DNA from 2 places in the Sporosarcina thermotolerans genome. Region 1 is predicted to be linked to the other one. Evidence: predicted binding sites of a transcription regulator. Region 1 holds the regulator's gene; the other holds the start of a gene.
The links. Region 1 encodes CtsR, which represses protease genes until heat stress. Its sites were predicted from a motif close to ATGGTCAATAAAGGTCAAACA; they were not measured.

Region 2: the regulator CtsR is predicted to act here: its motif matches at 1,929-1,949, upstream of ACFPZG_RS05930 (ATP-dependent Clp protease ATP-binding subunit).

Annotation. Positions count from the first base shown of each region.
Region 1 is NZ_JBHSRM010000029.1:35,234-39,823, reverse strand. Features, by position in the region: gene clpC (ATP-dependent protease ATP-binding subunit ClpC) at 1-192, opposite strand, end outside; gene ACFPZG_RS18025 (protein arginine kinase) at 375-1,457, opposite strand; gene ACFPZG_RS18020 (UvrB/UvrC motif-containing protein) at 1,447-2,010, opposite strand; gene ACFPZG_RS18015 (CtsR family transcriptional regulator) at 2,037-2,507, opposite strand; gene ACFPZG_RS18010 (hypothetical protein) at 2,583-2,804, shown strand; gene ACFPZG_RS18005 (hypothetical protein) at 2,846-4,519, opposite strand.
Region 2 is NZ_JBHSRM010000009.1:94,458-99,047, forward strand. Features, by position in the region: gene ACFPZG_RS05930 (ATP-dependent Clp protease ATP-binding subunit) at 1-1,852, opposite strand, end outside; gene ACFPZG_RS05935 (Zn-dependent hydrolase) at 2,036-3,268, opposite strand; gene ACFPZG_RS05940 (universal stress protein) at 3,574-3,987, opposite strand; gene ACFPZG_RS05945 (SulP family inorganic anion transporter) at 4,012-4,590, opposite strand, start outside.

The DNA of each region.
Region 1 (4,590 bases):
TACCCCTTTTTCGATTGTGTCAAAGCTGACGTCGATCGCTTCTAACGCCTTCGCCGCAATGCCGCCGCCTTCGCGAATCAGGCCCAATAAAATATGCTCAGTACCAATTGATTCATGCTTCATCCGGATCGCTTCTTCTTGTGCAAGCTGTAAAACCTTTTGCGCTCGCTGTGTAAAACGATTGAACATCATATACATTCCACTCCTTCTGTTTTAATGTTTGCAGTCTTCTTTCCCCACTGTTGAAAGCGTGGAATTGGGATCTCTCTTTACTTTATTCTGATAGATTGTAAACAATCCACCTTCATGAAATTGACTTTGACTATCTTTGACGTAAGTATAATGAAAAGAAAAGTGACGTGCAAAAAAATTGCTCAATTTTCTGTAGTATTATCTTTGGATTGCAGCTCAATCTTTAAACGCTCACGGAATAGGTTCGCGCGGAAGATATCCCTTTCTTCTGCCGTTAATTCGGAACCGGCATATTGTTGAAGGAAACCCGGTTGCATGAAAATCATTAATTCGTTCAAAATAGACATATCGACATCCTTAATAAGACCAAGGTCAATTCCGAGACGGACGTCCGATAGACAACGGGCCGCCTCTCCTGAAGGCAACAATCTTGCGAAAGAGATTATGCCGAGTGAACGGAACAGTTTGTTCTCCAGTGCGACTTGGGACTTGGAAAGCAGAATTTCACGAGAACGACGTTCATGTGCGATTAGTCGTAATGCTATATTCTTCAAATCGGCCAAGATCTCCTTCTCCGGTTTACCCAAAGTCGTCTGATTTGATACTTGATAAATATTCCCCGGCGCTTCACTGCCTTCCCCATAACTACCCCTGACTACCATGCCAAGTCTTGTAATGGCGGGAATGATGCGATCAATCTGCTTTGTAATTGTCAATGCGGGTAAATGCATCATGACCGATGCACGCATGCCTGTTCCAGTATTCGAAGGGCAGCTCGTCAAATAGCCGAACTCCTCGTCGTATGCATATGGCAATTCGTTTTCAAGATAATCATCCACTGAATCCGCGTGTTCATATGCATTTTCCAGCTGAAATCCTGGATAGATGCACTGGATACGGATGTGGTCCTCCTCATTCACCATAATGCTCAGCGTTTCATCTTCAGACAGAAGAACCGCACCATAGCGTTTCGGATCTGTCAAATGCGGACTGACAAGATGCTTTTCAACTAACACTTGCCTATCAAGCATGGGCAATTCTGACATCTTCATATAGGCATACCCTTTTTCATCGGAATTAAGCAATGCAGCGGCAGCTAACCCGTCAACTTTTCCCGCCTCTTCGGCAGTGAAAGCTATCGGGAAACGAAATCCTCTTAAATTACGAGCAAGCCGAATTCTTGTCGACATGACAATATCCGAGTGTTCTCCATGGGACGCCATCCACCCAGTGACAGCCCCCCTCATGAATTTATCAATCGACATCGCTTTCGCCTCCCCCGGTACCGTCTTTCGCCAAATGCTGTTTCAATTCATTCACTTCATCTCTTAAAGCGGCTGCATCTTCGAACCGTTCTTCAACAATTGCCTCCTGCATTTTTATTCGGATCTCTTCAATCTTCTTTTTCACCGCAAACATTTCGTTGAATGAAACCGGAATTTTTCCCGCATGCTTCGTATGACCATTATGAAGCTTACCGAAAACCCGTGGCAATCGCTCCCTAAACGTGTCATAGCAGGTCGGGCATCCGAACTTACCGATGTCGAGGAATTTCCTGAATGTCAGTTCACACTCCGGACAAGTTGGCCCCTCAGGCATGCTTTCCCTGGATTGCTGAAAAGGTTGCACTGATTCGTTCCCACCGAACCAATGGGAAAGGAATTGTTGAATTGACAGTGGTTCCTGATTCGGATCAAAATGAAACATCTGTGATTGGAATGCACATTTTTCACATAGATGGCGTTCCGTAGTACCATTCACGCTTTCCTGCGTAAAGATTACGGATGCCGGCCGTTCGTTGCAATTATCGCAATTCATGATCTGCACCTCATATTCGTCAATTTCTATTCCATTTGCCTGTAGATTAACGTCATAAGCATCGCTTGCAAAATCCTTGCTCTAATGAGGTCACGTTCCGGCAATGGCTGGTGGAGTGTCGTTCGATCTACCGCAGCAAGTATAATTCTTGACTCACGTTCGGAGATGACCTCTTCCATAGTCAAACGATAGACGATATCTTCAGCCATCGTATATGTCGCACCTTGCTGGATACCATTTAAAATATGTTCAATTAATTCTTTATGCGAATTCGTTTGAACTCGATAAATGCGGATATATCCCCCGCCTCCACGCTTCGATTCAACCGCGTACCCCCGCTCAACTGTGAAACGTGTATTAATGACATAATTGATCTGGGAAGGGACACATTGGAACTTCTCTGCCACTTCACTGCGTTTGATCTCCACTGTTCCACTATCTTCCTTTTCGATAATCGCTTTTAAATATCCTTCAATAATGTCAGAAATGTTTCGCATTAACTCACCTCTTTCTTCTGGTGATAAGCCATTGACTTTGACTATCTTTGACTTAATTGTACATGGAAATACGTTATGAAGGCAATTGAAATGCAATCTGTTCAAAGGATGGGACAATTTGTTGAGATACATACGAGATATATGTGTTTGTTTATGAAAAGGCTGGGGAAAATGAGCGGTTTCCAGGAGAAACGAGCGCTTCCGGAAATAAACGAGCGGTTCCCGGGAGAAACGAGCGGTTCCGGGAATAAACGAGCGGATTTCCAAGAAAAACGAGCGCTTGCAGATAATCAATAAAGAAAGGCAGCTCCCGGTATTTCGAGAACTGCCTCATTTAATCATTCAATTGTCATGTTTTTCATTAACTTAACAGGTAGGAATTGTTCACCCGTTTCGTAATACGTGATCGCAAGATGATCGCCTTCTTGAATATAGATTGAAAGCGGAACAGCTTCGGTGGAAACAATGTAATTCCGTCCGTCATCCCCTAAAATAGAAACAATGGTGAAGTCCCCGGCGCGTTCCTTGTAAACGCGAACTACACCAACTTCCACTTTCGCTTCAGGTGCGCCTGAGCTGCCGTCAACCGTACTGCCACCGCGCTGTAATGCCGTTTTATAAAGCCTTAAAGCTTCATTAGGAGAATTAGCATAAACGGAAATCTCCGGATTCGCTGCTGAAACGATGAAATAGTTTTGCAAGAAGCCATTTGAATCGAGAACCGGCGTCAACCAGCTTGCTTCACCATAGAAGTTGTATAGCACAGGCATTTCCCCGGTCCATTTCTTCTCAATGAACTTCTTTTCAATAATTTGAAGTGTTCCTTGCGAATCCATGTAGGACTCCTCCAAATTACCAGTGTAATAAATTGCTTTTCCAGTCCGACCATCCGTCAATGCATATCCAAGCATCGAATCGACTTCCTCTTTCGGGCTAGTAAAATCAGTGAAGTAAAACATATGGCCATTTTCGTCGAATACAGGGCTAACATTCGCCTCTGTCCCTTCGTCCGACGGAAGCTTGACATCTTTCTTCCCTACGATTGAATTCCAAAAACCGTGGACGTATTTACCGAAATAGCTGTTTTGAAGGCTGACCGCTTCCGGAGAAACCGCTCCATCAACGAATTCCGGTACTTCTGAGAGAGCATACTGATTCAATTCTCCCGATGCTGGATCGACCATGACGATCCCCTGGACATCGAACCCGTTCCTTGCCGTGATGAAATTCCCGTATGAACGGATATAATGCGGCTTGCCCTCATCGTCGATCTCAAGTTGGACATCGCCGTAAAAAATCAGTTCAGGCTTAGCCATCCGCATATGTCGTTCAACCTGCTTGCCGAAAAATGAAGAAGGCGTGTAGGACATCTCAGTTTTCACGAACTTCGGATTGTCAGCTGAATCGGTCGCACTCATTGTGAAATAACCAGGTGTCGTTTTTGCGTTCCACCATTTGAAGAAGCCCGAAAATTCGACTGGCGCAATATAGACAAATTCCCCGTCCACTTTTTGGATTTGTAAATGCCCCAACTCGTAATAGCTTGTATTCGGTACTTGCCCGAATGCTTTTTTCATTTTATTCCGGGCAAATTGCGGCGGCACACTCGCAGGTGTTTTTGTTTCATCGAACGCTTTGATTTCCACTTGCTGATCCATTTCCACTGCTTCATATTTTTGATCGGCATTGAAGAGTGGTGCACTAAGGATGAATGCACTTACGGATAGCGCCGCCAAAAACAGTACCACCTTAATGCTTCGCTCTTTCCCTGTTGCAAAGATTATGCCAAGAATCGTTGCAGCTAACAGCATGGCCCATAGCGACGTCCAATTCCTGTCCAAATTCGTAAGGTAATAAATTAGAAATGTGAACAAGCCTATGAGAATAACCGCTCCGGACAAGGCGCCAATCCTATTAAAGGCAGCTTCCCCGTTTTCTTTAGACCCGAACGGAACGATTATAATTGCGGATATGATTCCAACCACTAGTGAAAATAGCAATAAATTTATCATGCAAACACTCTTTTCTTATAAAATTTTCACTCACCTACTATACGAATGAACTTGCCATTAGATTCATTTTT
Region 2 (4,590 bases), on a different contig from region 1:
AATTGTCTTCTGTCAGTTCATTGAACTGAACAATCGCATCGAAACGGTTAAGGAATTCAGGTTTGAAGTAGTTTCCAAGTGATTCAAGCATGGAGACGGATTCATGTGCGGTTTGATTGAACCCGACACTTACCTTTTTCTCCCCTGTTCCAGCGTTGCTTGTCATGATGATGACAGTGTCTTTGAAGCTCACTGTTCGTCCGTGCGAATCGGTTAATCGACCATCTTCCATAATTTGAAGGAACATATGTTGAACGTCAGGGTGCGCTTTTTCGATTTCGTCAAACAGTAGAATCGAATAAGGGTTGCGGCGGACTTGTTCCGTTAATTGGCCTGCTTCTTCATGTCCTACGTAACCAGGAGGTGAACCGATAATTTTAGAGACGGCATGTTTCTCCATGTATTCACTCATATCGAGGCGGATTAACGTGTCGCGGGAACCGAATAGTTCCTCCGCTAATATTTTAGTAATTTCTGTTTTACCGACACCTGTTGGACCGACGAATAGGAAAGATCCGATTGGACGATCTTTTGATTTTAATCCTGCGCGGCTACGACGGATTGATTTAGCAACTTTATCAGCCGCTTCTTCTTGCCCAATTACCTTTTTACGAAGATTTTCTGCAAGGTCTTTCATTTTTGCTTGTTCCGACGCTTGCAGTTTTGTCACCGGAATACCTGTTTTTTCTTCCACAATTCCCTCGATGTCTTCGACAGTCACTTCATATTGGGATTCATCGTTATCCTTAACATCCTCAAGTTGTTGACGTAATCGAATTTCTTCTTGACGTAAAGCTGCCGCCTTTTCATAGTCTTCTGTTTCTGCCGCTTGTTCTTTTTGTAGGATGATCTCTTCAAGGCGTTTTCCGATTTGCTCAGCATCTGCTGATGACTGTTTAAGATTCAAGCGGGCTCCCACTTCATCCATCAAATCGATTGCCTTGTCCGGCAAGAATCGGTCTTGGATATAGCGTTGTGATAATGTGACGAACGCCCGAATCACTTCATCGGAATAACGTACTTCATGGAAAGCTTCATAACGATCTTTAATGCCGTGCAAGATTGTAATTGCGTCTTCCACAGAAGGTTCTTTTACGATAATCGGCTGGAAGCGGCGTTCGAGTGCGGCATCTTTTTCAATTTGACGATACTCTTTCAACGTCGTCGCACCAATCAGCTGCATGCCACCGCGTGCCAATGCAGGTTTCAAAATATTCCCGGCATCCATTTTGGAACCTTCTGCTGATCCCGCACCGACAAGTAGATGGATTTCATCGATGAATACAATGACATCTGTACGACTCTCGATCTCCTCGATTAATTGTTTCATCCGCTCTTCAAATTGACCGCGAATTCCAGTGTTTGTGACAAGAGATGCTACATCTAAGACGTAAATTTGTTTATTCAACAGTTTCGCAGGCACGTCTCCTTCATTGATTTTCACGGCGAGCCCTTCTGCAATAGCTGTTTTACCAACACCCGGTTCCCCGATGAGTACCGGATTGTTTTTGTTTCTTCTATTTAATGTCTCGATAACGCGTTTCACTTCCTGATCGCGCCCGATGACAGGGTCAATTTTCCCTTCCTTAGCGTCATTCGAAATATTTCTTCCAAGTTGGTCTAACAGGCCATTCCCTTGGTTTTCATCAATTTCTCTAACTTGCGTATGTGCTCCCTGCTTGCCGTTCGCTTGGAAAAATTGATTTGCATCATTTCCAAATGACGGCATATTCATTTGTCCTTGTATCTGTTGGAAACAGGTATGACACATATGCAACTGCATACGTTGATGATTCAGTTGTAGCCGAAGGCTCATTGTTGCTTCGTTTTTACCACAATGTTGACATTTCATAAGCCATTTCCTCCTTATATAGTTCGTTCATTTATATTGTTTGACATTGACTATCTTTGACTTATGTTTTTATTATACACTGACCTTCTTTGACTTTCAAGGTTTTTGATTGATTTATTGATAAAATAAAAAACGATGCTGCATTTTAATGTTAATAAAAGCAGCACCGTCTTTTGTTTTCTTTTAAAATTCCTCCGCTTGTTTCAGCATGAAGGCGCGCAATACTTCCGCCCCTTCCATCAGCTGTTCCATTGTCGTATACTCTGCTGGATTATGACTAAGTCCATCTTTGGACGGGACGAAAATCATGCCAGTCGGACAGAGCGCCGCCATATTCATGGAGTCATGTCCCGCTCCGCTTGACATTTCAAGATAGGACACTCCTCTTTCTTCGCAGATTGATTTCAATTCAGCCACGATTGTGCTATCCATCTGAACAGGTTCTTCTTTCGACATCTCATCCATCCAAATGTCTAAGCCTCGCGCTTTCGACACATCGTTAACTGCAGTTTTTAGTGCAGCCACTACTCTTTGTCTCGATTCACGGTTCGTCCCTCGAATATCGACGTAAAGATCTGCAGTACCTGGCACAACATTCATCGCCCCAGGTTTCACTGAGAAGACACCAACCGTACCGACTGTACCATACTCAAGCTCCGCAAGTGCCGCCTTTTCAATGGATAGTGCAATTGCCGCTCCGCCAAGCAGGGCATCGTGGCGGTAATCCATCGGCGTCGTACCGGAATGATCTGCTGTCCCATCGATATGAACATGAAAGCGGACTGGAGCTGCTATGGCAGAAACAACACCGATTGCCACCCCCTGTTTTTCAAGAACAGGTCCCTGTTCAACGTGCAACTCCACAAATGCCTTGATTTCATCCCGAAAGCGTTTTGCCAAATGAACTTCTTCCAAATCAAGCCCATTTTCTTTGAATGCCTGAAACAATGTAACACCGTTTTTGTCGGTCAGTGACCTCGTGTAAGCGGGGTCGAGGCGACCTGTCATCGCTTTGCTGCCAAGAGTCGATGCACCGAAGCGGGCGGATTCTTCGCATGCGAAAATGATGACTTCAAGCGGATTCTCCGTTTTAACGTTCTCATCCGTGAGGGAGCGCATGACTTCAAGTGCAACAAGGACACCTGCTGTCCCATCAAATTCACCTGCGGCGTAGACGGAATCGATATGTGAACCTGTCGCGACAACAGGTAAGTGGGGGGACCTTCCTTCCCTACGCGCAATGACGTTTCCCGCGTAGTCGATGCGAACTGTTAGTCCTGCGCGTTCAAACTGCTTAATTAAAAAGTTGCGGGCATTCCGTTCAGTTTCAGTGTAAGCCAGCCGGTTGATGCCTTCACCTTCGTCTGTAAATCTCGCAAGTTCTTCAAATGACTGACGCAATCGATCCAGCTTCATGGCAATTCCCCTTTTAGTTTTATCTTTATTTAAAGTATCGCAAGTTACATTGAGGAAATCAAACTGGTTACCTGCTCCTATGGGGAGTCAGGGTACTTCTATGGGAAGTAAACACTCTTCTACGGGAAGTCGGAGCACTTCTATGGGAAGTAAACGCACTTCTAAGGGAAGTCGGGGCGATTCTATGGGAAGTCGCAACACTTCTATGCGAAGTCACCACCCTTCTACGGGAAGTCTGCATCCTCACCCATACAAAAAACGCCCTATGAAGGTCATCCCCTCTTAAGGCGTTTTCATCCTCTTACCTACTTCACAACCGTCACAGGGCAATTCACATGTTTCATCACTTTATGACTGACACTTCCAAGCACCATTTCTTGAAAAGCATTCAACCCACGGCTGCCAAGGACGAGCTGATCCATCGCCTCGGAATTCACATAGTTTATGATTTCCTGGCTCGGATTTCCTTTCAGCACTATCATGTTTGCTTTCACTCCGGCATCACGCGCCATGTCCAAAACTGGTTCCATTTTCTGCTTACGTTTCACTAAAAGACTTTCCTCATTTTGCGATAAAAGCCGATCATCTTTCGCTTTATTGTAATCCGCGACAAAAATGACATCCAATGTCGCCTCCGGGTATAGCTTGGCAAGTGCAATGGCGTGCCTTGCAGCACGTAGAGCGTTTTCTGACCCATCAATGGCAACAGCAATTTTCATGTAGATTCCTCCCTTTTCGTACTCCTATTGTAACTTTGCGTATAGTTGTTCACTTGAAGAGTTCAGCCCCCGGATTGTTACCGTTACTCCTTCTTCCTCAAGCTTCTGCTTCACTTTAACAATCGCCCCAACAGCGGATTCATCCCATAGCTGGCTATCTTCAAAGTCAATAATGACTTCCTTCTCCTTTACGTCACGAAAAGAATGGATGAATTTCGTAGTGGAAGCGAAAAATAACGGTCCTTTTATCTTATATATGTTAGATTGAGGCGTCACAGTCACGCGAGATATTTTCGATACAAAAAATAGTGAACTCAGAATGACACCGACTACAACACCGATTGCAAGATTATGCGTGTATAAAATAATTGCAACGGTGATGAGCATAACGAGCGATTCCGTTTTTGGCGCTTGCTTCAGAAACTTGAATGAGCCCCAGTTGAATGTTGTCGCTGCGACCATGATCATTACACCCGCAAGAACGGGCATCGGGATTTTCACGACAACATCTCCTAAAACGATGATCAAAAACATAAGGAAGACACCCGCTGTGAAAGTGGATAAGCGGCCGCGACCACCTGATTTGATATTGATCATCGATTG